3 regions of the Sporolactobacillus sp. KGMB 08714 genome follow, and region 1 is predicted to be linked to each of the others. Evidence: predicted binding sites of a transcription regulator. Region 1 holds the regulator's gene; each other region holds the start of a gene.
What was found. The regulator LexA, encoded in region 1, represses DNA repair genes until DNA is damaged. The targets are predictions, from matches to a motif close to CGAACATATGTTCG.
Positions count from the first base shown of each region.

Region 2: a site for LexA is predicted at 3,578-3,591, ahead of recA (recombinase RecA). Genes of this name have one in related genera too.
Region 3: a site for LexA is predicted at 8,025-8,038, ahead of Q6A92_RS15005 (DNA polymerase IV). Genes of this name have one in related genera too.

Region 1 covers NZ_JAUUBW010000034.1:102,367-112,898, forward strand. Annotated here, with positions in the region: gene Q6A92_RS14620 (bifunctional 3,4-dihydroxy-2-butanone-4-phosphate synthase/GTP cyclohydrolase II) at 21-1,208, shown strand; gene ribH (6,7-dimethyl-8-ribityllumazine synthase) at 1,255-1,734, shown strand; gene Q6A92_RS14630 (pyruvate oxidase) at 2,312-4,039, opposite strand; gene Q6A92_RS14635 (hypothetical protein) at 4,343-4,936, shown strand; gene Q6A92_RS14640 (ABC1 kinase family protein) at 5,001-6,677, opposite strand; gene Q6A92_RS14645 (phasin family protein) at 6,702-7,034, opposite strand; gene Q6A92_RS14650 (hypothetical protein) at 7,172-8,125, shown strand; gene lexA (transcriptional repressor LexA) at 8,244-8,855, opposite strand; gene yneA (cell division suppressor protein YneA) at 9,025-9,318, shown strand; gene sirA (sporulation inhibitor of replication protein SirA) at 9,885-10,367, shown strand; gene Q6A92_RS14670 (YneF family protein) at 10,404-10,532, shown strand, end outside.
Region 2 covers NZ_JAUUBW010000012.1:10,458-20,989, reverse strand. Annotated here, with positions in the region: gene Q6A92_RS06225 (DUF3388 domain-containing protein) at 1-575, shown strand, start outside; gene Q6A92_RS06220 (helix-turn-helix domain-containing protein) at 600-1,502, shown strand; gene pgsA (CDP-diacylglycerol--glycerol-3-phosphate 3-phosphatidyltransferase) at 1,631-2,209, shown strand; gene Q6A92_RS06210 (competence/damage-inducible protein A) at 2,299-3,546, shown strand; gene recA (recombinase RecA) at 3,664-4,722, shown strand; gene rny (ribonuclease Y) at 5,221-6,786, shown strand; gene Q6A92_RS06195 (TIGR00282 family metallophosphoesterase) at 6,938-7,732, shown strand; gene Q6A92_RS06190 (stage V sporulation protein S) at 7,826-8,086, shown strand; gene Q6A92_RS06185 (SPFH domain-containing protein) at 8,577-9,419, shown strand; gene Q6A92_RS06180 (ribbon-helix-helix domain-containing protein) at 9,436-9,597, shown strand; gene Q6A92_RS06175 (CBS domain-containing protein) at 9,788-10,252, shown strand.
Region 3 covers NZ_JAUUBW010000035.1:5,712-16,243, reverse strand. Annotated here, with positions in the region: gene lonB (ATP-dependent protease LonB) at 1-1,561, opposite strand, end outside; gene clpX (ATP-dependent protease ATP-binding subunit ClpX) at 1,747-3,021, opposite strand; gene tig (trigger factor) at 3,587-4,918, opposite strand; gene Q6A92_RS15015 (tetratricopeptide repeat protein) at 5,110-6,180, opposite strand; gene Q6A92_RS15010 (aminopeptidase) at 6,452-7,702, opposite strand; gene Q6A92_RS15005 (DNA polymerase IV) at 8,076-9,302, shown strand; gene Q6A92_RS15000 (iron-containing alcohol dehydrogenase) at 9,469-10,532, opposite strand, start outside.

The DNA.
Region 1 (10,532 bases):
TCATAAGGAGGTTAAAGCATATGCCTGCTACAATAGAAGAAGCCCTTTCTGATTTGAAAGAAGGAAAAATAATCATTGTCTGTGACGATGAGGGGCGTGAAAATGAAGGCGATCTGCTTGCTCTGGCAGATAAAACGACAGCGGAGACCGTCAATTTTATGATTACGCATGCCAAAGGGCTGCTCTGCATGCCGGTCAGCCGGCCGCTTGCCGAATCGCTAGGGTTCAGACCGATGGTGGCAAACAATACCGACCATCATGAAACAGCATTTACGATCAGTGTCGACGATAAAGATACGAAAACGGGCATTAGCGCATTTGAACGCGCACAGACAATCAGAAAGATTGTTTCTGACGATGCCACCGCATCGGATTTTAATCATCCCGGCCATGTCTTTCCGCTGATCGCGAAAGATGGCGGAGTACTGGAACGCGAGGGCCACACAGAGGCGGCCGTGGATCTTGCAAAGCTGGCCGGTGCCAGACCGGCAGGCATCATCTGCGAGGTTGTTCGCGATGACGGCAGAATGGCACGCTTTCCCGAACTTGAGAAGCTGGCCGAAACATTCGGCCTGAAGATCATTACAGTTAAAGATCTGATCGCGTATCGGCAGAATCACGGGGTCAGGAGAGTCGTGACTGCCGATTTGCCGACAGAGTACGGGCATTTTAAAGCCATCGGCTATACCGGCCCGTTCGATGAAAGCGAAACCATTGCGATTGTCAAAGGGGATGTCGGCGGCAGCGATCCGACACTTGTCCGCCTTCATTCAGAGTGCCTGACAGGCGATGTGTTCGGGTCGAAACGGTGCGACTGCGGTCCGCAGCTTCACGCCGCTCTGCGAATGATCGAAAAACGCGGCGCCGGTGTCGTGATCTATTTACGTCAGGAAGGGCGGGGCATCGGGCTGATTAATAAACTGAAAGCCTACAAGCTTCAGGAGGCCGGAGAGGATACGGTAGAAGCCAACGAACATCTTGGGTTTCCCGCGGATCTGAGAAACTACCGCACTGCGGCTGAGATATTATCCGATCTCGGCGTTACCAATGTGCAATTGCTGACAAATAATCCATTAAAAATTTCCGATCTGAAAGAACACGGCATTTCAAACATTGAACGTGTACCTCTGGAGATGCCGATCGGCAAGGAAAACAAACGATACATGGAAACGAAAGCCGAAAAAATGGGCCATCTGCTTCATTTGTGATCGATAAAAAGCGACAGTGTACAGACTGCTGACAGGAGGACTTAAAATGGGAAAAGTATTTGAGGGCAAATTGATTGGTCAAGGGTTGAAAGTGGGTATTGTCGTCAGCCGTTTTAATGAATTTATTACAAACCGGCTTTTGTCCGGGGCAGAGGACGCTCTGCTGCGCCACGGTGTTGACGAGGAGAATATTGACATTGCCTGGGTTCCGGGAGCCTTTGAGATTCCGTTTGCTGCCGGGAAAATGGCTGCGACCGGACAGTATGATACAATATTGGCGCTTGGAGCGGTCATACGCGGTGCAACGTCGCATTATGACTATGTCTGCAATGAAGTGTCCAAGGGCGTTGCAAAGATCGGCCTTGAGACCGGAGTTCCTGTCATGTTCGGCGTTGTCACCACTGAAAATATTGAACAGGCCGTTGAACGGGCCGGAACGAAGGCAGGCAATAAAGGCTGGGATGCCGCCGTCAGCGGCATCGAAATGGCCCGGCTCAACGAGCTGCTTGAAAAAAAGAAAAAATGAAACCATGAACCGGATGGATTATTATAAAATTCTGCGCAGAGTAAACCTGCATAATGAGCCGCCGGATGGCAGCGACGGCGGCCCATTTACGATCAACCGTCAGAAAACCGGGAGCTTCCGGCTGAAGCGGGCGCTCTATCGGTAAGAAATCAAGGAGCCGGCTGACCGGAACGGTTTTATCAGGTTTAAGAGGCCGGGTCTTGTCGGCATATACAGGCCGGCAGCGGTACACCATTCGATAATACGAGACAGCAGCCATTGGCGGTCACGGCGATGATAAAGAAGACATCCCGGATAAAAGACTAATTGCGAATATCCGGAAAAATTTGTACGGCAGTGTGAAACAAAATGGGCGAAACGTCCATTTTCGATAAAATAATTTTACAATGCTTTAACGCGGGCTTAATCTGTGACTGGTAAACTATTACTTGAACGAAAGCAAGGCCCCCTGATTTCATCAACTCCACACTTCATTTTTTATTACAGACCTTTTGGGTCTTTTTTTTTCGGCATACAAAAAGAGCTTTCAACCAGTATGAACTGATTCAAAGCTCTTTCAATCTTCAATCCATGTTAATCAGAGGAAGCGTCTGACGACGTCCTTCATAGGCGGCATCTTTTCCAGTTTATGATTTTCAATCACTGATTTTGATGCAAATCTCGCATAGCCTTTGGCTTCGTTCATCACAATTTTACCAGGCAGCGGTGCGGCATTTGCGTTTACGGCGACATCGAGAATCACGGGAACTTGTGACTCTTTGGCTGCTTCGAATGCCGGCTGCAGGTCCTCATATTTCTCGACTCTGAATCCTTTTCCGCCGCAGGCTTCGGCAAATTTTGCATAATCGATGTCCTGAAGCCCTATTCCATAATTTAACTGGCCCGCCGACTGCTGTTCATACTTAATAAAGGAAAGCTCCTTATTGTTCAGCACAACAACAAGGATCGGCCACTTATATTTGACGGCGGTAACGAAGTCCTGCATAACCATTGAAAAAGCCCCGTCGCCGCAGATCGCGATAGCCTGGCGATTCGGAAAAGCCTGCTTTGCAGCCATCGCTCCCGGAAGCCCGCAGCCCATCGTGCCGAGCCATGCCGAGATAATGAAATCCTGGTTCGTCACATGCAGATAACGTGTAGACCAAACGGTTGCCGTACCGACATCGGCTGAAAAAATCGCATCGTCTTCGGCAATGGACTGGATAGCCTTCATAACAGCCTGCGGAGCAATCGGGGTCGTCGTATTCGCTTTATCCTCATTCATCCATTTCCACCAAACAGCCATTTTTTCCTGGCATGTGTTCAGAAAAGGACGTTCCGGCACCGGTGTCGTGTGTTCGGTCAGATAAGCCAGAGCCTGAGCGGCGTCGCCCACAATACCGACTGTTACCGAATAACGTTTGCCTATATGCACCGGATCGATATCGATCTGGATACATTTGGCACCTTCGGGAAGATAGGCTATATATGGGTAATCGGTACCGACCATAATCAGCAGATCTGAACTTTTCATGGCTTCATAAGCCGGTTTCGTACCTATTTTGCCAATATTTCCAAGAAAATTCGGATGTTCATCCGGAAGTGCGCCCTTGCCGGGGAGGGTCACCGCAACAGGAGCTGAAATCCGTTCGGCGAATGCCCTCAGTTCCTTTTTAGCGCCTTTCGCTCCGACACCCGCAAGAATAACCGGGTTGCTGGCATTATTGATTAAAGCGACGGCGTCGCTCAGGTCATCTTCAATGAGACCCGGAATCTTTTTTTCAAAAACCGTCGACATTTGCGGTGCGTTCTCGGAAATCACACCGAGCGGGATATCATCCGGAATCGACAGAACGGCAACGCCGCGTTCCTGATAAGCCGTGCGAATGGCTTGATTGACAACGGCCGGAAAACTTTCCGCGCTGGTGATTTCTTTATTATAAACGGCAACATCCTTAAACAGTTCAACGGTATTGACTTCCTGAAAATAATCGGTTCCCGTCAGTCTGGACGGAATGTGCCCGACAAGCACAAGCATAGGAACATGATCCATTTTCGCATCGTACATGCCGTTTAACAAGTGGATGGCGCCCGGTCCGCCGATAGCCAGGCAAACACCGATTTTTCCGGTTAATTTTGCGTAGGCTGCGGCGGCCAGTGAGGCTACCTCTTCATGACGGACCTGATAAAATTTAATTTTACTTTCTTTTTTTCTAAGCGCTTCGACCATTGTGTCGATTGAATCGCCGGGGATCCCGTAAATGTGATCAATCCCCCAGTTTTCAAACAGTTTGACAACTGCTTCACTTGCCTTGATCTTTCCCATATTAAATTCCTCCTCCAGAAGGTTTATAGCTAGCCTGAAACATAGGTTCACCATCGTTCCGGGCTTTTTTTTTATATATATTTGACAATCCAGTGAACCTTATGAGTCTATTCTATGACTTTTTGTTTAAAAAAGAAATGCTTTTGCTCAATCGCGTCGTTTTTTATCAAAATTAATTTACAAAGAAGAATCGTATTTTTGCCTGAAACACAGGGGATCCGTTTCCGCTGTCGCATGAATCTGCCTGTCCCGTTATAATAGAGGATATATCATTTAATTGTTCTGGAAAAAAGGAGAAAATTCATGAGTTTTGTATCGATTATTGCTACCGATAAAATGGCGTCTGCCGTGAGCGACGGCCGCCTGGTCAATTTAAATGAAAATGGACAACCGGCGATGATTCCCGGCGAAAAGCCCGGCATAATCCGCCTTTCCGGTCGACAGATCCTCGCCTGTACGGGGAGTGCGGCGGCGCTGAAAAGCCTTAGGAAAGTTTTTCCTTATCAGGATCGTGCCTGGTCGTTCAATGAATCACAGATCCATGTACTCGAACGGTTTGTAAGGGCGGTGCCGTATGAAAAACAGGATGTGCTGGTCGCATTGGTGGATGCGGGAGGACCGATGACTTGCCGTATGTTCTCCAATGAACCGGGTGAAAAATGGCATGTGCTTCGGCCGGAGAAGGAGCGTCTGGCTACGATGTTCCTGGCCGGACGCGAAATCGATAAGACAAAAATGAGACGGATTTCAGAAGAATTCGGCCGTTTGCTTCATATGTACGGGGAAGACAGTCCGGAGCATATTTTTGCCGCACAACGAGAACTCAATCATTTTGTTTCTGAAATGGATCCTCTCGTCGGGCGACGGATTTTTCATCAGACCGTCACGAAAATATAAAAAAGGCAGGTTGAAAAAGAACAACCTTTTATACGCCATGCCGTCAGTACAACATGCAGTAGCTTTAGAAGCGCCCGGACCTGAAAATTGCGAGCAGGACGAGAAGAAACATCAGAGCGACAATCATGACGGCGATGTCAAGAAGCGGAATGTTTGTAAACAAAGGGTGGGCGCCGAACGTTTCTCCGATAATCATTGCGCCGAGGATAATGCTGAATGCCAGAAGCATGATACTGAAGGAAATGCGATTGGCCACGCGGTCAAGCCTGGAAAGCAGAAGATCCAGGTGGGGCAGTTCCATTTCGACATGCGTTTTTCCTTTGTACAAATGTGTCAATGTTTTCTTTAAAAGAGAGGGGATCTGTGCACTGTTTTCCAGTGCTTCATAAACGCTTTTTAAAGTTTTCTTTGCCACCCGCTCAGGATTGTAGCGGTTCAGCAAAAGCTTCTGCCCATAAGGTTCCGCAAGTTCCAGTATGCTGATTTGATTATCAAGGCGCGTAATAAGGCCTTCAAGGGTGATCAGTGCTTTGCCGAGAAGTGTATAGTCCTTCGGAATGCTGATATGATGTTTTTTGGTGGTTTCGAAAATATCCTGAATGACCTTTCCAATATGGATTTCTTTGAAAGGAAGCTCATAGTATTTGTCGCGCATTAACTCAAGGTCGGCCTTAAAAAGTCTTTCATCCAGGTCTTCAGGCATTGAGGACATCAGGAAGATCGTGCGGAACAGCAGATCTATGTCTCCCCTCATCAGCCCGATAATCAGGCTGGCAAAATTATGTTTCATTTCTTCATTTAATGTGCCGACCTGTCCGAAATCGATATAGCCGATCTTATTCCCCGGAAAGAAAAAAAGGTTGCCGGGATGAGGATCACCATGAAAAACGCCGACAACCAGCGCCTGATCGAGAAATGAGCGCACCAGTCGTTCTGAAATGATTTTTTTATCGATGCCTTCAGGGACTGAAGCAATCAGGTCGGCATATTTTGCACCGTTGATATACTCAAGGGTGAGCAGCTTGTTAGTTGAATAGTCCCAATACACTTTCGGGATGATAATGTTTTCATTGGAAGCGAAATAATTATAGAGCTTTTCAGTATTTCTGCCTTCTCTGAAATAATCCATTTCATTGCGGATGGCAAGGGAAAATTCTTCGACAATATCGCTTATCTGAAATTTTTTTGCCCAGGAATAGCGTTTTTCCACAAGTGCAGCCAGATCCCAGAGAATCTCTATGTCGGTTGAAACCACGGTTTCAATATCGGGACGGCGGACCTTGATCACGACTTCTTCACCCGTCTTCAGAACGGCGCGGTGTGCCTGAGCGATCGATGCCGCCGCCAGGCATTGTTCATCAAAATCAGCAAAGATATCGCCGACCGGCGCACCCAGTTCCTGCCGGATGACAGACTTAATGACTGCCGGATCGATCGGCGTCACGCTGTCCTGCAATTCGCGCAGCTCGTTAGCGATCTGTTCGGGTATGAGATCCGACCTCAGGCTGAGCAGCTGGCCGAGCTTAATGAAGGTCGGCCCGAGTTCTTCGAGCATCAGGCGGATTTTCCGGCCGACCGGTTTTGAATCATTAGTTCCGGAAAAATCGGACACGATCTGTTTCGGGAGCGAGAGCAGATGAAACAGTCCGACATCTTTAACAATATACCCGAATCCGTATTTGACAAGGACGGTTACGATTTCTCGATAACGTTTGATATGGCGTATGCGTTTTCCAAACATTCATTTCACCTGACCGACAACCCGTTATTTTTCCGTGCTCTGTTCATCCGTTCCGTTTTGATCCTTCGATAATCCGGCTTCCAGCGCTTCAACTCTTTCGGCCAGCTTGTTGTACTCCTCAGAGGTAACGAATCCCAAATCGATCAGAGTGTCCTTAATGTCCTGACGGATGTCATTCTGCCATTGTTCTTTTTTAGATTTTCCTTTATCATTCAGAGCGTCGAGAAAAGATTTTGCTTCTTCCGCTGCCGCGCCGCCGCTTTTTGACAGATCATTGAAAAATTTATCTGCTTTTTCCTTACTTGCAACTGTTGCGCCGAGACCGATAAAGAAACCCTTTTTGATCCAATCATTCATGCTGATCCCTCCATTTCTCTTTTCTCTATTTTACCCGACTTTGCAGACTCTGTACATTCATTGGCCGAGGGACAAAAGCGCAGGGACAGCGGACGAAAAAATATATGTATCGTTTTGAAACAAGGGAGGGCTACACGGTGGTACATGTTATTTACCTGGCAATTATTCTAATCCTGATCGGGATCATTTATTTTTTATTCCAGAAGCAGCAAAAAATAAAAAGTCGGGCCGAGGAACAGATCGAGCAAAGCCAAAATGAGACTTCGGCGACGATCAGTGAGACGGAAAACCGGATTAAAGAGGAGTCGGAAACTAAGATTAAGCATATTATGACCGAAAATAGCGCCACGATTGCCGGTATTGAGGAATCTTACGAAAAAAAACTGGGACGCTATGAAGAATTAATTGCTTATTTACGGGGAACACAGAGATCCGAAAAGACATTTGCCGTTTATCAGAATCTAACGGCAATCAGGAAAATTCTTGTCCAATCCAAACGGATTTCGGCCCGGCAAATGGCGTTTGCAGGAAATATCATCGTTCCGGCCCGAGCCGGCGGGAGTGATTTTTCCAGAGCGGATATCATTCTGCTGCTGCCGACAGGGCTGTATTTACTTGATACAAGAAAGTACAAAGGAAAAGTATTCCATGGGATAAGCCCGGAACATGCCCAGGGTTTTGAACGGCTGATCAAGGAAAACATTCCGAGCCTTGCAAATGGTTCTGAAGAAACGCTGGTTATGTCCGGAGACAGGAAACAGAGAGACGGCAATCAGGACTTTCTGAGAATAACGATTGACTGTTATTCCGATCTGGCTGCACCGATCATGCAGGCTGTCCCGGAATTCCGGGCCTATCTTGGCAATCGTCAGGTGAATGCAGAGCGTATCGTTCCCGTCCTCTACTTTATGGACGATTCGGCCGATCACGCAAAAGCAGAGAATTTTTCCGAAAAAGAGTGGCCTTTGATCTGTCTGAACCAGAACGATCTTTATCAGATGATCAGTCAGGAATTAGATCGGGAAGAGTGGATCTTTACGGCAGAAAAACTATTGAAAATCAAGCGGCTCTTCTCTGAATTCAAAGAATGAAAGGCGACCGAAACAAAAATATTTTAAGCCGGAGCAGCCATCAGCATCCATGATGTCCGCCCCGGCTTTTTGCATATTCCGGAGAAAGGAAAAGCGCACGTATCGCTTGCCGCGGCAATCAGTTTATTGTACGGAATACGCCGATTACCTTTCCGAGTATTATACAGTTGTCTAACAGTATGGGTGCCATGGCCGGATTTTCGGGCTGAAGGCGGATGTGGTCTTTTTCTTTGAAAAATCTTTTGACAGTCGCTTCATTTTCATCGGTCATTGCCACGACAATTTCGCCGTTTTCTGCGGTTCTCTGCTGGCGGACAATCACTTTGTCGCCGTCCAGAATACCGGCGTTGATCATGCTTTCTCCCGATACATTGAGTATAAAGACATTTTCCTCGTCAACCATAGATCTGGGTACGGGAAAGTACTCCTCGATATTCTCCACAGCGCTGATCGGCTGACCGGCCGTTACCTTGCCGATCACCGGCACAGCAACCGCTTTTTCACTGAATATATCGCCATCATGATCGAGAATTTCAATGGCACGCGGTTTCGTCGGATCGCGCCGAATCAATCCTTTTTTTTCAAGCCGTTCCAGATGACCGTGAACGGTTGAACTTGAAGCCAATCCGACCGCATCGCAGATTTCACGAACCGACGGAGGATAGCCCTTGGTCGCCACTTCATGCTTAATATAATCGAGTATTGATTGCTGTCGACTTGAGAGTTTCATCTGCCTGCTCCTTTTTCTTCTTCTTAAGCCCATTATATCATGCCATTTTTTGCAATGCAAACATCCGTTCGAATCATTGACGCAAACGGATGTTCGCTATATAATCATTGGTAGCGAACAAACATTCTCGGGAATACATATTCTCAATCATTTATTGGAGGGGCTGCAGATGAATGAGCACTTGAATCGTAAGCTGAAAGGTACATCTTTCGTTATTTTATTTATTGTTCTGACTATCATCCTTTTTTTTACGCTGACAAATCGTGTGGCCGCAGACGGCAATGATTATAAGACAATAGCTGTCGAAAAAGGGGATACGCTTTGGTCTCTGGCTCAACGTTATCACAGCAGCAATTCCGGACTTTCAGAGGAAGCCTTTGTCAATTGGATTGAAAGGGAGAACGGAATTGACCGCAATTTTATCCAGCCGGACCAGAAATTAATCATACCTGTCCGGAAATAATCCGGGTGTTTCTGCGGACGGTTTAGCGTTCTCCGCCGCGCCTTGCCGTTTCGCACCGGTTTTATTAAATTTACGAAGATGCTGTCTTATCGCTTGCAAGATACATTATTTGTGCTATACTGTTATATAACAAGAGGAAATATTAATCATTGTAATGATACAACAACGAGAGATATTCTTCTTAATTTTGTTTAATCGCGAGCTTTCGCATGCCGATCCAAAGCTGTGAAATCCCGATTAAAATATGTTTGTTTCCCTTCGGCGATTTAACCTTGCCTTTTCGCTGACGGGTTAATTTTCATCCTCCTTCAGAAGAAAGCTTCTATTCACTGAATAAAGGAAAAGAGCTTTCTTTTTTTTTGCTTCCATTCATTGATATCCGGCAGAATGCCGATTCCAATTCGCGTTTTCAGGCAGTAAGGCAGCAACAACGGCTAAAATTGACGGTATCATGTTCCGATATAATTTTTATAGTGCGGATTAAAACCGCATCAACTACTTTGATGATGTCTGATCGTTTTTTTCCTCAGGACAGAGGCAGACATACTGCATGAGGAGGAGGGCGAATGCGCAGTTACCACATTTACCTGATTAAAGACAATATCGCAAAACATTATTTCGGTCAGGAAGAAAAGCTGTTTCAATTATTTAAGGATTTCCGTTCTGCACGGGATAAGCATATGAAGGAAGTGTTGTACAGACAGATTCGTTTTGTTTCTCATCAACTGGATGCCGGCAAGTTCAAAACGCTGCTGCAAACGGCTTGCAAACTCATGACGGACTATACATATGAAGATCCGATTCATTATTTGAAAAGCAAAAGACCGTTTAGCGAGGCCACACTGGAACTTCAGGGCCGGGAACTGAAAATGACGTCGCAAGGAACCTCAGACATGGAAGTGACTTTTTTTGAAATTTTGCGGAAGCTGGACGGACATTTTTTGGCGGTGAATTTCCAAGCGAGACAATGCGCCTGGCTCAATCCTATAAAAAATGCAGATTTCCTCCAAAGTAAGGTTGACCTGATTTCACGCGATAGTGTACACTGAGGTATGGATATTTGACACAAGGAGGAAACAGGGCACATGCTGTGGCTATACATACTAGTGGGCGCTGTCTGCCTGGCCGCCGGATTGGTTCTCGGCTTTTTCATTGCCCGGAGATACATGCTGAGCTATTTGAAGAAGAATCCGCCGATCAACGAACAGATGCTT
Region 2 (10,532 bases), on a different contig from region 1:
CCATTCATCTGACAAAAGTGCGCCCGCCGACTTTAAGCGACCGTCTGGCGGTCCGCCACGGGCGTTATATTGAGAGGGACACGGGGGATCGCAAGACGTTTCGGTTTACAAGGGATGAAATCGGTCTGCTTGTTGATTTTATGGCCGAATTGTTTAAGATGTCCGGGCATCCTCTGCTTGGTATAAGGGGGCTTCCCCGGGTCGGCAAATCCGAATCAGTTATTGCCGCAAGTGTTTCCGCAAATAAACGATGGATATTTGTTTCTTCGACATTGCTCAAGCAGACCGTCCGTACCCGGTTGTCTGACGATGAGCGTTCAACGGATCACATTTACGTGATTGACGGTGTTGTTTCCAAAAGAAGAGGCTCGGAGAGTCACTGGGATTTGATACGACAGCTTATGCGGGCCCCTGTGACTAAAGTCATCGAACATCCTGATGATTTTGTAAGGGAAACAGAGTATACATTGGAAGATTTTGACTACCTTCTGGAATTGCGCAATCATCAGGACGAGCAGATCAGGAGCAGCGACGATTCCATTCATTCGGATTTTCCCCGGTCTGATTTTAATTAACAATGACAATGGCAGGTGTTATTAGTGAGTGAACTAGGTCAAACATTGAAGGAGGCCCGTGAAGCGAAGGGACTCTCTCTGGACGATCTGCAGGAGGAAACAAAGATCCAGAAACGCTATCTTCAGGCAATAGAAGACGGCGATTTCAAGCAGTTGCCCGGAGATTTTTACACAAGGGCATTTATCAAAAGCTACGCGGAAGCCGTAGGAGTGGATTTCGGCGAGTTGTCCGAGCAAAATGCCAGTGAACTTCCCCAAGTGCATCGGGAGCCTGCCGAAATCCGCACGCTTCCGCCCGACGGAAGTGAAGAGATGCCTGCTTCAAGAACCGTCCGGCATCAGGCGGCGCGTTCCGGCACAAAAGGCTGGTCTTCTTTTCTGAGTAAGGCAATTATTGCTGTTTTTGTTCTGATTGCGATTATGATTGTTTATATTCTGGCCACTAATTTGATGGGCGGGCATTCGAGCCAGGCTCCCAAGGGCAGCCAGGGAGGTGCTTCTTCTGTTTCCTTCAAGGGGAGCAGTTCCTCAACGGCAAAATCCGGAAATTCAGGTGCTCAATCGAATTCTTCGGCGCAGAAAAACAATTCGGCTTCTTCATCGGTACAGCAGAGCCTGAAAATGGACGGGTCACAGGGGTCGACGACGACCTACACGCTTTCCGGAACGACTAAATTTGCCGTATCTCTTTCCGCAGCGAAGGGGAAAAGCTCATGGATCAGCGCCACGGATGTCAAAAGCGGCCATCAGCTTGTTCAGGGAATCGCGTCGGGATCCAAGGCTTTTAACTTTGATGCATCCAATGTCCAGTCTCTGCGCATCGATGTCGGCAACGCACCGAATACCGTGCTGAAGATCAACGGCAAGAATTTCACATTTCCCAGCCAGACAATCGTTCAGACGATTATTATTAATTTTAATAAATAAGCAGACCCTTGAGTTGGAGTCAGCCGGATCCGGCGGCTCCTTTTTTCATGCGGCCGGCAAAGTGTGAAAGTTATGTGTCTGTAAAAAGAGAATGGATATTTTTTTCTCTTAAAAAGGAGGATTCTGTCATGAATATCGCCAATAAATTAACTGTATCCCGCATGATTATGATCCCCGTTTTTCTTGTTTTTTTGCTTGCCCCGATCGATCTTGGCACTGCAGGTTCAGGGGGCTTTGCGCTTCCGGTTTCCCAAATGCTTGCCGGCTTCATCTTCATTATTGCTTCCATAACTGACCTGCTTGACGGCCGGATTGCGAGAAAACGCCGCCTTGTGACAAACTTTGGAAAATTTTCCGATCCTCTGGCCGATAAGCTGCTGGTGATGAGTGCCTTTGTGTCGTTTGCCGGTATGGAAAGGATAGCCTCATGGATTGTCATCGTCATTCTTGCCCGCGAGTTCGCAGTTACCGGCCTGCGTCTGGTGGCTGCGGGCGAAGGCGATGTGATTGCCGCAGGACAGATGGGAAAATGGAAGACACTCTTTCAGATGCTGACCGTCATCTCCTTTTTATTCAACAACATTCCTTTCGGCCTGAGCGGATTCCCTTTAGATCAGTTCCTTCTTTGGATCGCCCTGCTGCTGACGATCCTGTCCGGCATCGATTATTTCTATAAGAACCGTGAAGTCTTGCTTCGTTCGAAGTGAATCTTGGCGGTTGCACTTCGTGCCGGACTGCCAGATAATAAAATAAGAAAAGGCAAGTCTGGAAAATAGGAAGGGAGAATTCTGATTTTATGAATGCGGAAATTATTGCAGTAGGTTCAGAATTGCTGCTTGGACAGATCGCCAATACAAACGCCCGGTTTATTTCCGAGCGGCTGGCTTTGCTGGGCATTGATGTTTACTTTCATACCGTGTGCGGCGATAACAGAGGGCGTCTTCTCGATGTGATAAAAAACGCTGAATCGCGTGCAGATCTGCTGATCTTTACCGGAGGCCTCGGGCCGACGAAAGACGATCTTACAAAAGAAACGGTTGCGCAGGCGCTTGGCAGATCCCTTGTGACGGATCAGGAAGCAATGGACAGCATGCTCGACTATTTTCGAGTGACCGGACGGGAGATGACGGAGAATAACCGGAAGCAGGCTCTTGTCATTGAAGGCAGCCATGTACTTCCGAATCGTCAGGGGATGGCACCCGGGATGATTGTCGAGCAGGACGGCCGTCTGTATCTGCTGATGCCCGGAGTCCCTTCCGAAATGAAACCGATGTTTCTCGACTTTGCCGGCGACTATCTGGCGCATCGCCATCCGCAGCACATTCAATCGCGTGTTCTCCGTTTCTTCGGGATCGGAGAGTCTCAGCTGGAAACCAAAATTATCGATCTGATCGATGCCCAGTCCAATCCGACGATTGCGCCGCTGGCCAAGGAAAGCGAAGTGACGCTCAGACTGACGGCAAAACATGAAAGCCTGGATGAAGCTGTTAAAATGCTTGACCGGATTGAACGGCGGATCAATGAGAGGGTAGGCCGATATCTCTACGGATACGGAGAAGAAACACTGGCGGAGGTCGTATTCAAGCTTCTGACCAATCAGCAGAAGACGATTGCCTTTGCGGAAAGCTTGACCGGCGGTATGGCCGCAGAATGGCTGACCGGGTTTTCCGGCGCTTCCTCTGTACTGAACGGCGCTGTCGTCTGCTACACGAACCCGGTAAAAGAACAGGTGCTGAAGGTGCCCTTGGCTGTATTGAACGGGGAAGGCGCCGTGAGCGGAAGGTGTGCCGAAATAATGGCTGCCTCCGTCAGGAATTTATGCGGTTCGGATCTCGGCGTCGGCTTTACCGGTGTCGCCGGACCTGATAAAAGCGAAGGCAAAGAAGTCGGCACGGTCTACATCGGTTTCGCGGATGCGGAAGGTGCGAAAAGCTATTTGTTCCATTTCAACGGGTCGCGCCGGAAAATCAGGACGCAGTCCGTCAAAACCGGGTATGATCTGATCAGGCGCCATCTCTGCCATCTGCCGATCCTTGAGAAATAAAATCTGTCCGGAAAGGCCAGACAGACAAATACGAACAAATATTCCCAGAACGCTTGTGCTGATTCTGGAAAAAGGTTATGATGATAGAAGGATGTCTTAAGGAGATGAATCGAAACAATGGCTGAAAAGAATGAAAGAAAAGCGGCACTTGACAATGCCCTGCGTCAGATTGAAAAACAATTTGGCAAAGGTTCGATTATGAGGCTGGGGGAACAGCCGGAACAACGTGTTTCCACCGTATCGAGCGGTTCGCTGGCCCTGGATATTGCGATGGGTGTCGGCGGCTACCCGCGCGGCCGCATTATTGAAATTTACGGGCCTGAATCTTCAGGGAAAACGACCGTGGCGCTCCATGCGATCGCCGAAGCGCAGAAAGGCGGCGGCCAGGCGGCCTTTATCGATGCCGAACATGCACTGGATCCCGTATACGCGGAACATCTCGGCGTGAACATCGACGAATTGCTGCTGTCGCAGCCGGACACCGGCGAACAGGCGCTTGAAATTGCCGAAGCCCTGGTCCGGAGCGGCGCGATTGATATCATTGTCGTCGATTCCGTGGCCGCTCTTGTTCCCAAGGCGGAAATTGAAGGAGAAATGGGCGACGCGCATGTCGGGCTGCAGGCGCGGCTGATGTCGCAGGCCTTGCGGAAATTGTCCGGCGTCATCAGCAAATCAAAGACAACAGCCATTTTCATCAATCAGATCCGTGAGAAGATCGGCGTGATGTTCGGCAATCCGGAGACCACCCCGGGCGGACGGGCCCTGAAATTCTATGCGTCGGTCCGTCTTGAAGTGCGCCGTGCCGAAGCACTTAAGGTCGGCAATGACATTGTCGGCAACCGCACAAGAATTAAAGTAGCCAAGAATAAGGTTGCTCCCCCGTTCAAACAGGCAGAGGTCGATATTATGTACGGCCATGGGATTTCTCAGGAAGGAGAAATTCTGGATATTGGAGCAGAGCTTGATATCGTCGAGAAAAGCGGCGCGTGGTATTCATATAATAAAGAACGGCTCGGTCAGGGCCGTGAAAATGCCAAATTGTTTTTAAAAGAAAATGAGCCGATAAAGGACGAGATCAGGAAACAAATCCGTGCTCATTATCACCTGGACGACGGACCGGCCGATGAGACGGCTTCGGAAGATGCGGAACAGCCCGCGGGCAAAGAATCGAATTAAGCTTTACGGAAATTGCTCAGCGGGCGGGCGCCTTTGGAAATTGATGAAGTGAATAGATGAATATGATTAGATAAAGGGATTGTGCTGGAAAAAGGACGTAAGGGTTCCGTGAACAGTACAGTTCTTTTAGACTAAATTCGCAGAATATTCGTAAAAAAATGCTCGGCATTTGTAACTTGCTTTCATTATTATGCGTCAATTATGCCGCAAGGTTGACAACCCAAAATCTCAACTATAAAATTAAACTGTAACTTCCATGTAATTGATTTGTGAATATGTAAACTTTTCTAAAAGTATGTGCTTAAAAAGCGGCGATTGAGGATATCAGGGAGAGCGGATCGTTTCACGGCAAGCGGAGACGCCTTTTCTTCACATGAGAAGAAACAAAACCGCGATGCAATTTCCGGTTTCTTATATTGTTTCTTTATTAAGCTCATCCGAAAGTAAAAGTGAATGATTTTACTTCTTGACGATATGGGAAGGCAAGGAGGTGAAAAGATGACTAGTCTTATTGTTACAATCATCTCCATTGCGCTTATCTCTGTAGTTTGTCTGTTTGTTGGGTATACGATCCGAAAAAAAATTGCCGAGGCTAAGATTACTTCTGCGGAGACTGCTGCGCATCAAATCATTGACGATGCCCATCGTGATGCGGAAGCGTTGAAGAAAGAAACCCTTCTTGAAGCAAAGGATGAAATTCATACTTTCAGGTCACAAGCTGAAAATGAAGCCCGGGAACGCAGAAATGAACTTCAAAAGCAAGAAAATCGCCTGGCACAGAAAGAGGATCTGCTGGATCGGAAAAGCGAATCTCTTGATAATAAGGAAAGTTCATTGGGAAAAAAGGAGGAAGCACTTAGCAAGAAACATCGACAAATTGAAGAGATGGAGAGCAAAGTGGAGGAATTGCTGCAAAAACAGCAGTCGGAGCTGGAGCGCATTTCCGGACTGACGAACGAAGAAGCCAAAGAGCTGATTCTGAATCAGGTAAAACAGGAAACAGCTCATGAGGCTGCTCAAGTTGCCAAGGATATTGAGACCCGGGCAAAAGAAGATGCCGAAAAGAAAGCGAAAAGCATTCTTTCGCTGGCGATTCAGCGCTGTGCGGCGGACCACGTTGCCGAGACAACCGTATCGGTTGTTAATCTGCCCAATGATGAGATGAAAGGGCGGATCATCGGAAGGGAAGGACGGAACATCCGCACACTGGAGACGCTGACGGGAATTGATCTGATCATCGACGATACTCCGGAGGCTGTGATCCTGTCCGGTTTTGATCCGATCCGGCGCGAAGTCGCGAGGATTGCTTTGGAAAAGCTCGTTCAGGACGGACGGATTCATCCGGCGCGCATTGAAGAAATGGTTGAAAAGGCGCGCCATGAAGTAGATGAAAAAATCCGGGATTACGGCGAACAAACCACTTTTGAGGTCGGCATTCACAGCCTGCATCCGGATCTGATCAAGATTTTAGGCCGCCTGCATTTCAGAACGAGCTACGGCCAGAATGTTCTTAAGCACTCTGTGGAAGTTGCTTTTCTATGCGGCATGATGGCCGCGGAGCTCGGCGAGGATGAGATGCTGGCCAGACGTGCCGGATTGCTTCATGACATTGGAAAAGCAATCGATCATGAAGTAGAGGGAAGTCACGTCGAGATCGGTGTCGAACTGGCGACAAAATATAAAGAACATCCTGTTGTAATTAACAGTATTGCTTCTCATCATGGAGATACAGAAGCTACATCTGTCATATCCGTACTGGTTGCGGCGGCGGATGCACTGTCGGCGGCCAGGCCGGGTGCCCGGCGCGAAACGCTGGAGACGTATATTCACCGTCTTGAAAAACTGGAAGAAATATCCGAGTCTTTCGAAGGCGTCGAAAAGTCGTATGCGATCCAGGCGGGACGCGAAATTCGTATTATCGTCCAGCCGGATGTTATTGATGACGCAAAGTCTTATCAGCTGGCGCATGATATTACCCGGAAGATTGAGAATGAGCTTGATTATCCCGGAAATATCAAGGTTACCGTCATCCGTGAGACACGGGCAGTGGAGTATGCAAAATAAAAAAAGCGGCTGATTGCCGCTTTTTTTATTCGTTTTTTCTTTGCCGTCCATCAGGCTATTTTGAGAATCCTTAATCGAATCGTTGTTTGCCGGCAGCGTTTGTCGTCAATTTCTCGAATCGGTTCAGTTAAAAGAAAAGAGTGTGTGTCATATGAGAATTTTATTTATAGGGGACGTTTACGGAAAGACCGGGCGCGAGATGGTCGAACAATATTTGCCGAAACTGAAAGACTCTTATCATCCGGATGCAATAATTATCAATGCCGAAAATGCCGCTCACGGAAAAGGCATTACGAAAAAAATATACAATCGGCTGACAGAACTTGGAGCGGACATGCTCACAATGGGCAACCATACGTGGGATAACCGTGAAATTTTCGAATTTATTGACGATGCAAAACGAATGGTCCGTCCGGCGAACTTTCCCGAAGGAACGCCCGGCACCGGACTGCGCATCATTCCGATCAATAAAGTCCGCATGGCGGTAATTAACATTCAGGGCCGCGTTTTTCTGCCGGCAATCGACGATCCGTTCCGTACGGCCGATCGGCTGGTTGCGGATGCACGAGAAAAGACGCCGATTATTTTTGTAGATATTCATGCAGAGACGACCAGCGAAAAACTGGCTCTGGGCCGCTATCTCGACGGCCGCGTCTCGGCGGTCATCGGGACGCACACACATGTGCAGACGGCGGATGAACGGATTTTTCCGGGAGGGACGGCTTACTTGTCCGATGCAGGAATGACGGGACCGTACAACGGCATCATCGGAGTAGAGCGGACGGCGGTCGTAAGAAGATTTCTGACCTCAATGCCGGTCCGCTTCGAGAGCGAAGAAGGGCCGGGTCAGCTGAGCGCAGTCATCGTCGACATCGATGAGCAGAACGGGAAGGCGACGCACATAGAACGGCTGCTGATTAATGATGATCATCCTTTTTTTGAGTGAGCCGCGTCCGGCCGGTTAAAAGGCAGGAATAGTCATCCTTAAGGGGAATATAGTAAATTATGGGCAATCCTCATAAGGAGATGACAAACGGAAATGGATGTATTAAAAGTTTCAGCAAAATCTATACCTAACTCTGTTGCCGGTGCCCTTGCCCACGCGATGAGGGAACAAAAAACGGCAGAAATTCAGGCAATCGGAGCGGGTGCACTCAACCAGGCCGTCAAGGCTGTTGCGATTGCCAGAGGTTTTGTCGCTCCGAGCGGACTCGATCTGATCTGCATTCCTGCTTTTACGGATATTGTGATCGACGGCGAAGAACGGACGGCGATCAAACTGATCGTCGAGCCCAGGTGATTTTTTACCTTATTACGGGGATTTTTTATATGCAAGCGAACGAGAATAACGAAAAAGTGACGAACTCACAGTATTTCATCAAAAAGGCTGTTTCAAAAGCCTCTTATTAAGACTCAGGAACCGGAGAGAAGTTTGTAAAAACACCTCTCCGGTTCTTCTTTTCTATCCTTAGTCGGGCGGATAATGGGAGGATGGCGGAAATCCGCTAAAAGAACACAGCAAACGAGACCTGACGAGGTGAATTTTTATACGAGAATGAAAACCTCCTTATCGGGTGGAAATCCTTTAACGCTCCTATCGGCTGAGCGTTTTTCTCTTTCCCATTAGGGTCTTGCATCCGGTCGCACTTTGACAGGCTGTTTCCGCTCGGGTCCAATTTCTTCGATTAATAAAAAATCAGCCTTTTCTGCAAAAATAGTAAAAAACAGGAAATTATGATATCATATTAATATGATTATAAAAGAATAAGGATATAAGGGAGGGGTTTATTTTGAAAGAAACAAAAGCCTGGAAAATGAATGGTTTCGTCGGCCTGCTGGTCATACTGGTTTTGCTTGGTGCGGGGATTGCCGCAGAGATATCGGCTATTTTGTGGGCCGCCGTATTATTGTGGCTCGCTGCTCTTGTGCTGATGACCGGCATGACCGTCATCCCACCGAATAAAACGAAAGTCGTCACTTTTTTCGGACGTTATGCAGGCAGTGTTCAGGACAATGGAATCTTCCTGACGGTTCCCTTATCCGTCAGAAGGACTGTTTCACTCCGTGTCCGCAACTTCAACAGCCAGAAGCTGAAAGTCAACGACGTGGAAGGCAATCCGATCGAAATCGCTGCCGTGGTCGTATTTAAAGTGGTGGACTCGGCAAAGGCGCTGTTTGATGTCGATAATTACACTCAATTCGTTGAGATTCAAAGCGAGACGGCCGTTCGTCATATTGCCTCCAAGTATCCGTATGATAATTTTGAAGAGCAGGGGCTGTCGCTGAGAAGCAATGCGGCGGAGATCTCCGATGTACTGAAGGAAGAGCTTCAGAACCGGCTTACCCTTGCCGGAGTCGCTGTTGTCGAAACGAGGCTGACACATCTTGCCTACTCGACGGAAGTAGCGCAGGCGATGCTTCAGCGCCAGCAGGCGGCAGCGATCATTTCTGCCAGGCAGAAAATTGTTGAGGGGGCCGTAGGCATGGCTCAGATGGCCATCCAGCGTCTTGAAAAGGATCATGTGATCGAACTGGACGAGGAACGAAAAGTGAACATGATTAATAATCTGATGGTCGCCATTGTTTCGGAAAAGGGGACGCAGCCGGTGATCAATACGGGAAGTCTTTACTGAGGAACGGAGTTTTTGCATGGCACAGAAAAAAAGTTTTTTGTTGAGAATGGATCGCGACCTTTACGAGATTCTGCAGAGATGGGCGGCCGACGAATTTCGAAGTGTAAACGGCCAGATCGAATTTTTGCTGCGCGAAGCCGTGAAACGCTCGGGAAAAACGGATAAAAAGGAAAAGTAAATACGGTTCTGCGTTTTCGGCAGCCCTTCTGCCGGCAGCCTCTTTTTTCTCAGTAGCAAGCGGCTGTCTTGTAAAATCACCGTGCCGATTGGCGATGCTTTAATTGATTTACCGGAAGAAAACGTTTTCAATCCGGGCGGGATATTGTAAAATTGAGTCGGAAGGGATAGCGCCACAGGGGGTGATGCTGATGCTTGTAGAAGATCTGATGATTAAAGACGTGATTTCCGTGCATGAGAATGATTCGATTGAAGCGCTGATCAGGACATTGATTGTACACAAGATTGGCAGCGTACCCGTTTTGAATGATCAGGACAAACTGGCCGGCTTTGTGACTGACGGGGATATACTTCGCGCTGTTTCCCCGATGCAGCAGACGATTTATGATTTTTATGTGATGATCGTCGCTGTTGAAGCTGAAACCCCGCGTGATAAAGTCAGGGATCTCCTAAATGAGAAGGTAAAAGACATTATGAAAAAAAGGAACATCCAGACCGTTTATGTGAATAAGGATGTGGACGCCGTGTTGAAAATCCTTTCCCATCACCATTTTAAAAAATTGCCGGTTATTGACGGTGAGCGGCATGTTGTGGGAATAATCAGCCGGAGCAACCTCATACGTTATATCGGAGAGCTGGCAATCAGTAAAAAGTAACGCGTGCCATCAGGCTGCAGGATCCGGCGGGCACTCCGGCCTTTGCAGCGGGCGGATATGCTGCGGACAGACAAAACAGGACAGATCTCCTGAAGCCGAATCGCTCGATTGGTTTTGGGAGATTTTTGATTGAATGAGTTTTCTAACATTTTAAATGAAACAAGCCGGCGTTTTTTTATCAGTGCGGATGTGCAGTCGAACGAGACTCATTTTAGGAAGATGAAAGGGCATGCTCGATTTTGGGGCTGAAGAAATCCGGGTGCGCATGCTTGAAAAAGGA
Region 3 (10,532 bases), on a different contig from region 1:
CTTCGACTTTATCATCATGTTTCAGCGACTCCTGCATATTTTCTCTCGGAATGATGACGCGTCTTGCGCCCGCTTCGGCAGCCGCCTCGACTTTGGCCGTCACCCCGCCGACAGGTTTCACCTGTCCGTGAAGTCCCAGTTCGCCCGTCATCGCTGTTCGGGAATCCACCTTGCGCCGAAGAATAGCCGAGCAGACGGCCACCGCCATCGAAATGCCTGCGGACGGACCGTCGACCAGCGCTCCGCCGGGAAAATTGACATGAATGTGATATTTATAGGCCGAGAACCCCATTCTGTTTAAAACCGTCAGCACATTTTCAACAGACCCGCGCGCCATGCTTTTTCGTGTAACGGACCGTCCCGATGAACCCATTGTCTCCTCCTCGGCAATTCCTGTAATAGTCAGATTGCCGCCGTGGCGGCTCTTCACGGCAGCCGCCTCAACTTCAAGAAGCACGCCGCGCCCGGGACCGTACACCGCAAGACCGTTGACCAAGCCGATCTGAGGTTTCGTCTGAACCTTGTGATTCGGTTTCGGCACCATCCGGCTGGCATTGATCACCCATTCGATTTCGGCCAGACCGATTCTTTGCGCCTTTTTATTATGAGCGGTCGCCATTCCGGCTGCGATCTGCATCATATTGACGGCTTCACGTCCGTTTTTCGCGTACTCCGCTATTTTTTCAAGGCAAACCTGCGGCACCTCCAGATTGAGTTTGTCCGCCGCACGTTTGGCAATCAGCTGAATATCCGAATGGCTCAGTTCATTAAAGAAAATCTCGAGGCAGCGCGAACGAATGGCCGGCGGAATCTCTTCCGGACGGCGAGTGGTCGCTCCGACGAGCCGAAAATCGGCGGGAAGCCCCTTTTGAAAAATTTCATGGATGTAGGCCGGAATCTGACGGTTTTCTTCGCTATAATAAGCGCTCTCAAGAAATACTTTGCGATCTTCCAGTACTTTCAGCAGTTTGTTGAGCTGAATCGGATGAAGTTCTCCGATCTCGTCGATAAAAAGGATGCCGCCGTGGGCATGGGTGACCGCTCCTTCCTTCGGCTGCGGAATACCCGCCTGCCCCATCGCCCCTGCGCCTTGATAAATCGGGTCATGCACGGAACCGATCAGCGGATCGGCAATGCCCCGTTCATCGAATCTGGCCGTTGCGCCGTCCAGTTCGACAAAAGGCGCCGAGCTCTTAAAAGGGGAATCCGGATTCCGTTTCGCTTCTTCGAGAACAAGGCGCGCGGCAGCTGTCTTGCCGATCCCGGGCGGCCCGTAAATGATCACATGCTGGGGATTCGCACCGCAAAGGGCTGCCCTCAGCCCCTGAATTCCGTCCCTCTGCCCGATCACGTCCTCCATCGTTCTCGGCCGTATACGTTCAGACAGCGGTTCGGACAATGACAGACTGTTCATTTTTCTAAGTTGTTCCAACTCTTTTTTGGATTCTCTATCAATGGAAATTCTTTGTACACGCTGATTGTGCAGTAAATTCCAAAAATAAATGCCAATAATGGCTCCGAAAAAAATTTGAGTAAAGATCAGCAAAACCATCCAATTCATTTGTTTACCAGCCTCCCGGCAGGAGAGCGCTGTCCGGCCGCTCGCCGGTCGACAGCCGTTCCCGCTTCTTTTATAGCCCAGTATTTCCAAGCCCGGCGGGTGATAAACAAAAGTAAACAATAAAAACGGGACGTTTTCCCGGCTTTCGGAAAACGTCCCGTTAAACTTTCGCTTTTGTCAGACGTTCAGGCACTTTCTTTCGGCGATTCGATGTTTCTGGCAACGGTCGAACCGTCACTTAAAAGCAGAGTCGGCCGTTCTTTGCCGTCGACAGTCGCTTTCGTGATGACACATTTTTCAATGTCATCACGGGAAGGCAGCTCGTACATGACGTCCAGCATCATGCTTTCAATAATCGACCGCAGGCCGCGGGCCCCCGTCTTGCGCTCAATAGCCAGTTTGGCAATGGCCCGCAGTGCATCGTCTGTAAATTCGAGTTCAACATCGTCGAGCTCAAGCAGTTTTTTATATTGTTTAACCAGCGCGTTTTTCGGCTTGGTTAAAATATCGACCAGCGCATCTTCATCGAGCTGATTCAGCGTCGAAATAACCGGCAGACGGCCGATAAACTCAGGAATTAAGCCGAACTTCAGCAGATCTTCCGGCAGCACATGTTTCAGGGCATCGTCGTGCTCCATTTCCTGATTCTTCGCGCCGGTCCCGAAACCGATCACTTTCTTGCCCAGACGGCGTTTGATGATCTGCTCGATACCGTCAAAGGCACCGCCGCAAATGAACAGAATATTGGTGGTATCGATCTGAATAAATTCCTGATGCGGGTGTTTCCGCCCGCCCTGCGGCGGAACACTGGCCACCGTTCCTTCAAGAATTTTAAGCAGGGCCTGCTGAACGCCCTCGCCGGATACATCTCTGGTAATTGATGGATTTTCCGATTTTCTGGCGATCTTATCTATTTCATCGATGTAGATGATGCCCTTTTCCGCTTTTTCAACATCATAATCTGCCGCCTGGATCAGTTTCAGCAGAATATTCTCGACGTCTTCGCCTACATAGCCTGCCTCCGTCAGCGAGGTGGCATCGGCAATCGCAAATGGCACATTGAGAATGCGCGCAAGCGTCTGGGCCAGCAGCGTTTTCCCGCTTCCTGTCGGGCCGATCATCATGATGTTGCTTTTAGAGAGCTCGACATCGTCCGGTTTTTGCTTTGAATTAATTCTTTTATAGTGATTATAAACAGCTACAGACAAATTCTTTTTGGCATCATTCTGCCCAATGACATAATCTTCCAGAATGGCGTAAATTTCCTGCGGCTTTGGAATATCCTTAAATTCAACTTCCTCATCTGTCCCCAGTTCTTCTTCTACAATTTCCGTACACAGCTCAATACATTCGTCGCAAATGTAGACGCCCGGTCCGGCAACAAGCTTGCGGACCTGATCCTGAGTTTTCCCGCAAAAAGAACATTTCAGCTGTCCTTTTTCCTCGTTAAATTTGAACATGTTTTCACCCCTATTCATTCTATCTTTCATCGAAACCCCAGGCAAGAGCGAAGCACCCGGTCGAGTGTAAATTATTCACCCGAAAGAGACTAACCGTCTCATGAATGACTCCCTCTTCGCGCCATGAACCGGCAGACATCTCCGGGCCCTTCCGATGAACGGATAGGCAGTCGGATAATGCCGTCCGCTCCATTTTGTTTATCGTCATTCTGCCGTCCCGGCCGCCGCATTCGGTTTCCGAGAATGCTTCTGCCTGCCGGTCAGCAATTGCGTGCCCTGATATGAAACAGGAGGCGGCCGAACCTTTCTTCAAAGTCCGGCAGACACTCCGCGTTTCCGGTCTTCAGCCCGCCGATCGGCGGGCCTTCCATTGCAATTTCTTATGTAGGCATTGTAACATAAAAAAGCTCTCCCGATAAACTATATGCCCTTTCCAACAATTACGCGCCATCTGCGGAAATGATCCCGGATGACGGACGGAGCGTGGGTATTAATGATGAGTGGACAGACCCGTGATTTTGCCTGTCCACTCATCTTATGATTATTTATCTTCAGTATGCCTGATTTATTCTTTTTTCTCTGCTTCCGTTTTGTCGCTTTCTTCTGCCGCTTTCGAACGGCTGTTTTCAACAAGAAAATCAACGGTTTTCCGGAGCCGGACATCGTCCTTGATCACGTTTCCATTGCCGAAAACCGATTTCAGCTGATCGACGCTTAATTTGTACGTTTCGGCTGTTTTTTTCAGTTCTTCTTCTACTTCTTCATCCGTCGGCTCGATTTTTTCAGCATCGGCAATCGCCTCAAGCGTCAGGTTGGCGCGCACACGTTTTTCCGCGTCGTCTTTCATCTGATCGCGGAGCGCGTCTTTGTCCTGCCCTGAGAAGCCGGTATACATATCCATCGTCATACCCTGTGCTTTCAGGCGCTGCTCAAATTCACTGAGCATGTGGTCCTGTTCGCTGGAAATCATCACTTCGGGAACATTAATTTCCGCATTGTCGGCCGCCTGGGTTACGACACTGTCGCGCTTGCTGCTTGCCGCGTCCGCTTCTTTGTGTTCTTTCAGATGCTTCTTGATCTTTTCCTTCAATGCATCAAAGGTCTCAACATCATCGTCGACATCCTTGGCAAATTCATCATCCAGCTCAGGCAGCTGCTTTGATTTGATTTCGTGAACCTTAATTTTAAAAGTGGCTTCCTTGCCCTTCAATTCTTCAGCATGATATTCCTCGGGAAAGGTCACAACGACATCCTTTTCAGCGCCTGCTTTCAGGCCGACCAGCTGATCTTCAAAGCCTGGGATAAACGAACCTGAACCGATCTCCAAAGAGTAGTTCTCGGCTTTTCCGCCTTCAAAAGGCTGGCCGTCTACATATCCGTCAAAGTCAATGACAACCGTATCCCCCTGCTCGACTTCGCCGTCTTCCTTGACAACAAGTTCGGCATAACGTTCCTGCAGATGTTTGATCTCGTGATCCACGTCTTCATCTGTAACTTCCGTATCTTTTTCTTCGACTTCAAGCCCTTTATAATTGCCGAGCTTGACTTCCGGCTTTACCGTCACATCTGCCTTAAGGACGAGTTTCTTTCCTTTGCCGACCTCTTCCACATCGACCTGCGGTTTATCCACCGGTTCAATGCCCGTCTGATCAATTGCCGCGGAATAAGCATCCGGCAAAATAAAATTAATCGCCTCTTCATACAGCGCCTCAGCACCGAAGCGCTGTTCAAACAGCATCCGCGGCACACGGCCCTTGCGGAACCCGGGCACATTCACTTTTTTAACGACTTTTTTAAAAGCCTTGTCAAGCGCCTGGTTAAAGCTGTCGGCATCCACTTCAAAGGTCAGTGTACCCGTATTGCCCTCTTTTTTTTCCCATTTTGCTTCTACAGTCATTTATTCTTACCTCCAACATCTATCTTCATACTTTTTGCAACACGGCTTTTATCCGGTCTGCTGTGCAGCTTTCGCGCACCCATCCCTGCCCGCGGGCAGGGAATGCCCGTCAGCCTTTTTCTTGTAAAACAATGACAACCCTCATATTATAACATAAGAGTCATTCATGAAAAACGTATTGAATCAAATTATTATGGGTTTTCCCATGTTTCCCCATTTTCGATTTCTCTGACGGTCCTGCTGGCAGCCTGAAATTCTTCTTCTGAAACATCAAACAGATCAAGAATCCGGCCCTTTTCCCATTCTCCGTCGCCGGCCATGGCGGCACGGGCGGAAAAAACGGCGGCCCATACCTTGGCGGATGGAGGATTAAGCGGCTTCGGATAAGCGTTCATTGTGAAGAAACGTCCGACATCCTTGGCCAGATCCGCCAGGGTCGGGTTTTCGGAACTGAGTACGTCCTCGATCCGACTTTCAATCTGATCGGCGAATGTCTTATAAAGAAACTGGCCGTCGAATGTCACCTGGTAGACTTCTCCGAATTTGCTGACCTGAACACGGTCTGCCAGGCGGTTTTCTTTAATGACGCACATCAGCATCGTTTTAACTTCCGGATTTTGCTTTTCATCAAGCAGAAACCGCTTCATCTGCGGTAAATAACGATTGTCCAGCCGGCCGGCCAGTTTTCTGATCAGAAGCATCTGGGTTTTCGGATCGGCCTGTTCGATTGCCGGCCAGTCGATCGGTTCCGCCGGATGATGTTTCTCCGGGATCCCGCCCCTGCCCGGCCGGCGTTCCCCTTCGCCCGCATCCGTTTCGGCGGCCTGTTTCGGCTCGGTGATGCGAACTTCGCAAAAGTGCCTCATCTGGCTGAGAAATTCTCTCGTATCCGCAGCGAGATCTTTCCGCCTGTCCATTTGGCTGATTTTGTCGAGTGCGCCCCGGTAGTCTTTTTTTTCGATCAATATGGTCAAATACAGACGGAACACATCGTCATAGTGAGGGGCGCCTGCCTCCAGCAGCTGAGTCACAGCTTCTTCGGCCTGACGATAATCGCCCAGTTCAACCGAACAGATCGCCCAGCCGTACAGGCCTTTCAGATTGCCGGCATCCAGTTCCAGCAGTTTGCCAAACAGGGGACGGGCCTCGCCATAATGTTTTTCATCGACCAATGACATCGCCTTATTCAGAAGTCTGCTCTCCAGATCCGGAAGCATGACTACCTTCCCTCTTCGGCGAACCGGTTTTTCGTTTCTCTTCATTTCTCCCCGTCCCGTTCCGTTGGTCTTTGCTCTTAGAATATCAGTTTCCTCCCGGCTTAGCAACGATAAGCGAACATAGGCACAGGCCGGCCCCGCAGTCCGCACGCGCCGGGCTGTCTATAAGCTTTTTGCGGAACAGCCCGGCCTCTCTTTTTTGTCGGATCTGTTTGTTAATAGGCGCAACGGAGCGAACAGAGCCATCGATCCAGCACCAATCCAGCATTCACCGAATAACGGCCTGCGCCGAACCGGCTTCCTTACCGATAGGCCTTTAGGCTTCATCAAAAGAAAACGCCCACTCTCCGCGGCGGAAAACCGCTGTTTTCGTGCCGTCTTTTTTCACACCGTCGATGTCCAGTCCGGCCGATCCGACCATAAAATCTTCATGTACGATGCTGTCGTTGACGCCGGCGTGATCCAGCTGCGCGCCGTCCATCTTACTTCCGCCTTCAATGCAGGAAGCGTATGCCTTTCCAAGTGCCAGATGGCAGGAAGCATTTTCGTCGAACAGGGTATTGTAAAAAACAAGGCCGGATGCGGATACCGGCGACCGATGGGGCACGAGGGCTACTTCGCCGAGCCGCCGCGCCCCGGCATCGGATTCCAGAAGATGCCTCAGCGCTTCTTCCCCTTTTTCAGCTTTAAAAGCAACGGCTTTTCCATCTTTGAACGTCAGCGAAAAATGATCAATGATCTGGCCGTCATAATTTAAGGGCATTGTCGCGGCAACCGTGCCGTTCACGCCTCTTTTATGCGGCATTGTGAACACTTCCTCCGTCGGAATGTTTGCGTTGAACTCCACGCCCGTTTCGGCCGGGCTCGAACCGCCGTTCCAAATATGCCCTTCAGGCAGATCAATGGTCAGATCCGTGCCCTCCGCTCTGTAAATAAGCTGTTTAAACTGCTGCCGGTTTAAAAAATCCCGGACAGCGTGCAGCGCTTTATTATGCTCTTTCCATGCGGCTTCCGGATCGTCACGGCCTGTGACGCGGCTGATGCGCAGAATTTCCTCCATTAATCGTTCCTGCGCCTCCGCGGCAGGTTTTCCCGGAAACACTTTTTTCGACCAGGCAACCGTCGGGTAAGCAATGAGCGACCATTGTATTTTGTCTTTCATCAGAAATTCCCGATACCGAGAAAGCCCTTGTCCCGCCGCCTTCATATACGCGGCCGACCGGGTTCCGTCCACATCTTTCAGCAGATCCGGATTCGGTCCGTAAATATTCAGAACGGCATAGTTGTCCTGTACTGATTCGTTGCGCACAGCAAATTTCCACGACGGGATATGCTCCAGTGCGTCAAGCGGCGCGTACCGGAAGCGAAGAAGCGAGGTCGCATCGTCCGTCCAGTCGACAAAAACGTCCCTGGCACCCGCTTTATAAGCCGCTTCCGCTACAAGATCGGCGAATCGGGAAGCCTCGACCGGTGCGGTTAGCAAAAGCCCCTGCCCTTTCTGCAGATTCACGCCTGTTTTGATCGCCAGTTCAGCAAATCTTTTGAGCCCTTCCTCAAATTTTTTCATTATATTTCCCTCCGATATAAAAATGACGTTCGATCAGTTTGGAACCAAAACAAAAGATCTTTCGCCGCAGCTGCGCGGCCGATGCAACGCCTTAAGCCGCTGTGCCCGTGCAGCATGCCTCACGGATCATGTGAAATGACTGCCTCGTGAAAAAGCCCGGTGCCCATCGATGCAGCGTCCTGATCTCATGATTTTCTCTTTGTCCTTTTCATCACGGACCCATCTGATCGTTTCATTATACTCGTCTCACCGATTGCTGAAAAACTCCGTCAGCCGTTTCAAAAAGCAAAAGGGAACATATGTTTTATTTTCCAGTAATAAAGAAACGTATGTTCGTGTATAATAAAATTGGACTTAGAAATGGGGGACATCAATGGAGCGGATCATTTTTCTCATCGACATGCAGACCTTTTATGCTTCATGCGAAAAGGCCGACCACCCGGAGTTCAGAGACAAACCGCTGATCGTAGCCGGCGATCCGAAGCGAAGAAGCGGCATCGTGCTCGCGGCCTGTCCGCTGGCCAGGGAATTCGGCGTCACGACGGCGGAGCCGCTTGGCCAGGCGCTGAAAAAGTGCCCGCACGCCGTTATCCGGCGGCCGCGAATGCAGCATTATATAGACGTCTCCGTTCGAGTGACCCGCCTTCTGAAGCAATTCACGGATCTCGTCGAACCTTATTCTATCGACGAACAGTTTGTCGATATGACAGGCAGCCTGCATTTCTACAAATCCCCGCTTGCGATGGCCGAACAGATTCAGCGGTCGATAGCAAAAGAAACAGGTGTGCGTGCCAGAATCGGTATCGGCCCTAATAAAGTCCTGGCGAAAATGGCCTGCGATCATTTCGGAAAGCATAACAAGGCCGGTATCTTTGAACTCAATCGCAGCAACATCGAGCACTGTCTCTGGCCGCTGCCGATCGGTGAATTGTTCGGTGTCGGTCATCGCATGGAACAGCACTTGCTCGGTATGGGCATCCGCAGGATCAGCCATCTGGCCAACTTTCCGATCGGCCTTCTGCGAAAAAAATGGGGCGTGAACGGCGAGCTGCTTTGGATGACCGCCCGCGGCATCGACACCTCCCCGGTCTCTCCAGGAACATTCGGCGAACAAAAAGAGATCGGCCACCATATGACTTTGCCGTATGATTATGCAAATATTAAAGACATCCGTGTCATTCTGCTGGAACTCAGCGAGGAAGTCGCCTACCGGGCGCGGGCAAGAAAGTACAGAGGCCGCGTCGTTTCCGTCGCTGTATCCGGCGTTTTTGAACGGCACAGCGGTTTCCATCGGCAAATCAGGCTGCCCTTTGCGACTCATTTCGGCATGGACATTTACCGGGCGGCCGACCGCCTGTTCACCGAAAGCTGGGACAGGCAGCCGGTGCGCGGCGCCGCCGTAACTCTTTCCGATCTGCAGCCCGCAGGCAGCTATCAGCTTGACCTGTTCGCGTGTCTTGAGAAAAAAGAGAGACTCAGTGCCGCCGTCGATGCCATTTATCGAAAATACGGAAAAACGGCCATTTTCCGGGGACCCTCATTGATGCCGGCCAGTCAGCTCCGGGCACGCGCAGACAAAATAGGCGGCCACTACAAATGATGAAAGCCGGCCGAACCGTATCGGAAATGCAAACCGTTCCTTTTTCAAATGGAATACAACACACACGGAACTCCATTCAGACAGCACGCACTTCTCCGGACCGTTTCTAAAAAAAGCTCCGTCTGTCTTCTGCGGGCACGGACAGACGGAGCTTTTCTCTTCATGTTTACAGCGAAGCGCGGAGAATATCCAGCGTATCTTCTTTATTCAGTTTTTTGAACTGGCCGAATTCACCTCTTGCCATCGCACGTTCGGCGATCAGATCCACTTTGCTGCCGTCGATTGAATAGTCGGCGAGACGGCTCGGCGCGCCGATGCCTGTCCAGAATGCTCGCAGCGCTTCAATCCCGGCAAGAGCTATTTCACGATCCGTTTTCCCCTGCGGGTCGACATGGAAGACGCGCTCGGCAAGCTGCTTGAAGCGGCCGACATTAACATCCAGATTGTGCTTCATCCAGTTCGGGAAGATAATGGCCAGCCCGCCGCCATGGGGAATGTCATAGACAGCGGAAACGGCATGTTCGATATTGTGCGACGCCCAGTCGCCGGCAAATCCCATCGATACCATGCCGTTCAGCGCCATCGTCCCGCAGTAAAGAATCGTCTCGCGAAGCTGATAATTTTCAAGATCGTTTACGAGCTTCGGTGCCGTCTCAATCACCGTCTGCAGAATGGATTCGCACAGGCGGTCCTGCAGCGGCGTATGCGTCGTCTGATGAAAATAGTGTTCAAAAACATGTGCCATCATATCGACCATGCCGTAAATTGTCTGATTTTTCGGCACGGAAAACGTGAAGGTCGGGTCGAGAATGGAGAAAGACGGATAAGAATAAGCAGAGCTCCACCCATATTTTTCATGAGTGTCCCAGTTGGTGATCACCGAATTGGGATTCATCTCGGAACCGGTTGCCGCCAACGTCAGCACTGTTCCAAACGGAAGGGCATCATGCACCGTTTTTTTACGCGTTACAAATTCCCACGGATCGCCGTCGAACTTCGTGCCCGCAGCAATCGCCTTCGTACAGTCGATGACGCTCCCGCCGCCGACTGCCAGCAAAAACTGGATATCCTTTGTCAGACAGATATCGATTCCTCTTTTTACAGTTGTCAGCCGCGGATTCGGTTCAACGCCCGCCAGTTCGGACACTTCGGCATGAAGCCCGTCAAGAATCTGTTTCACCTGATCATAAAGGCCCGTCCGTTTGATGCTGCCGCCGCCATAAACAAGCA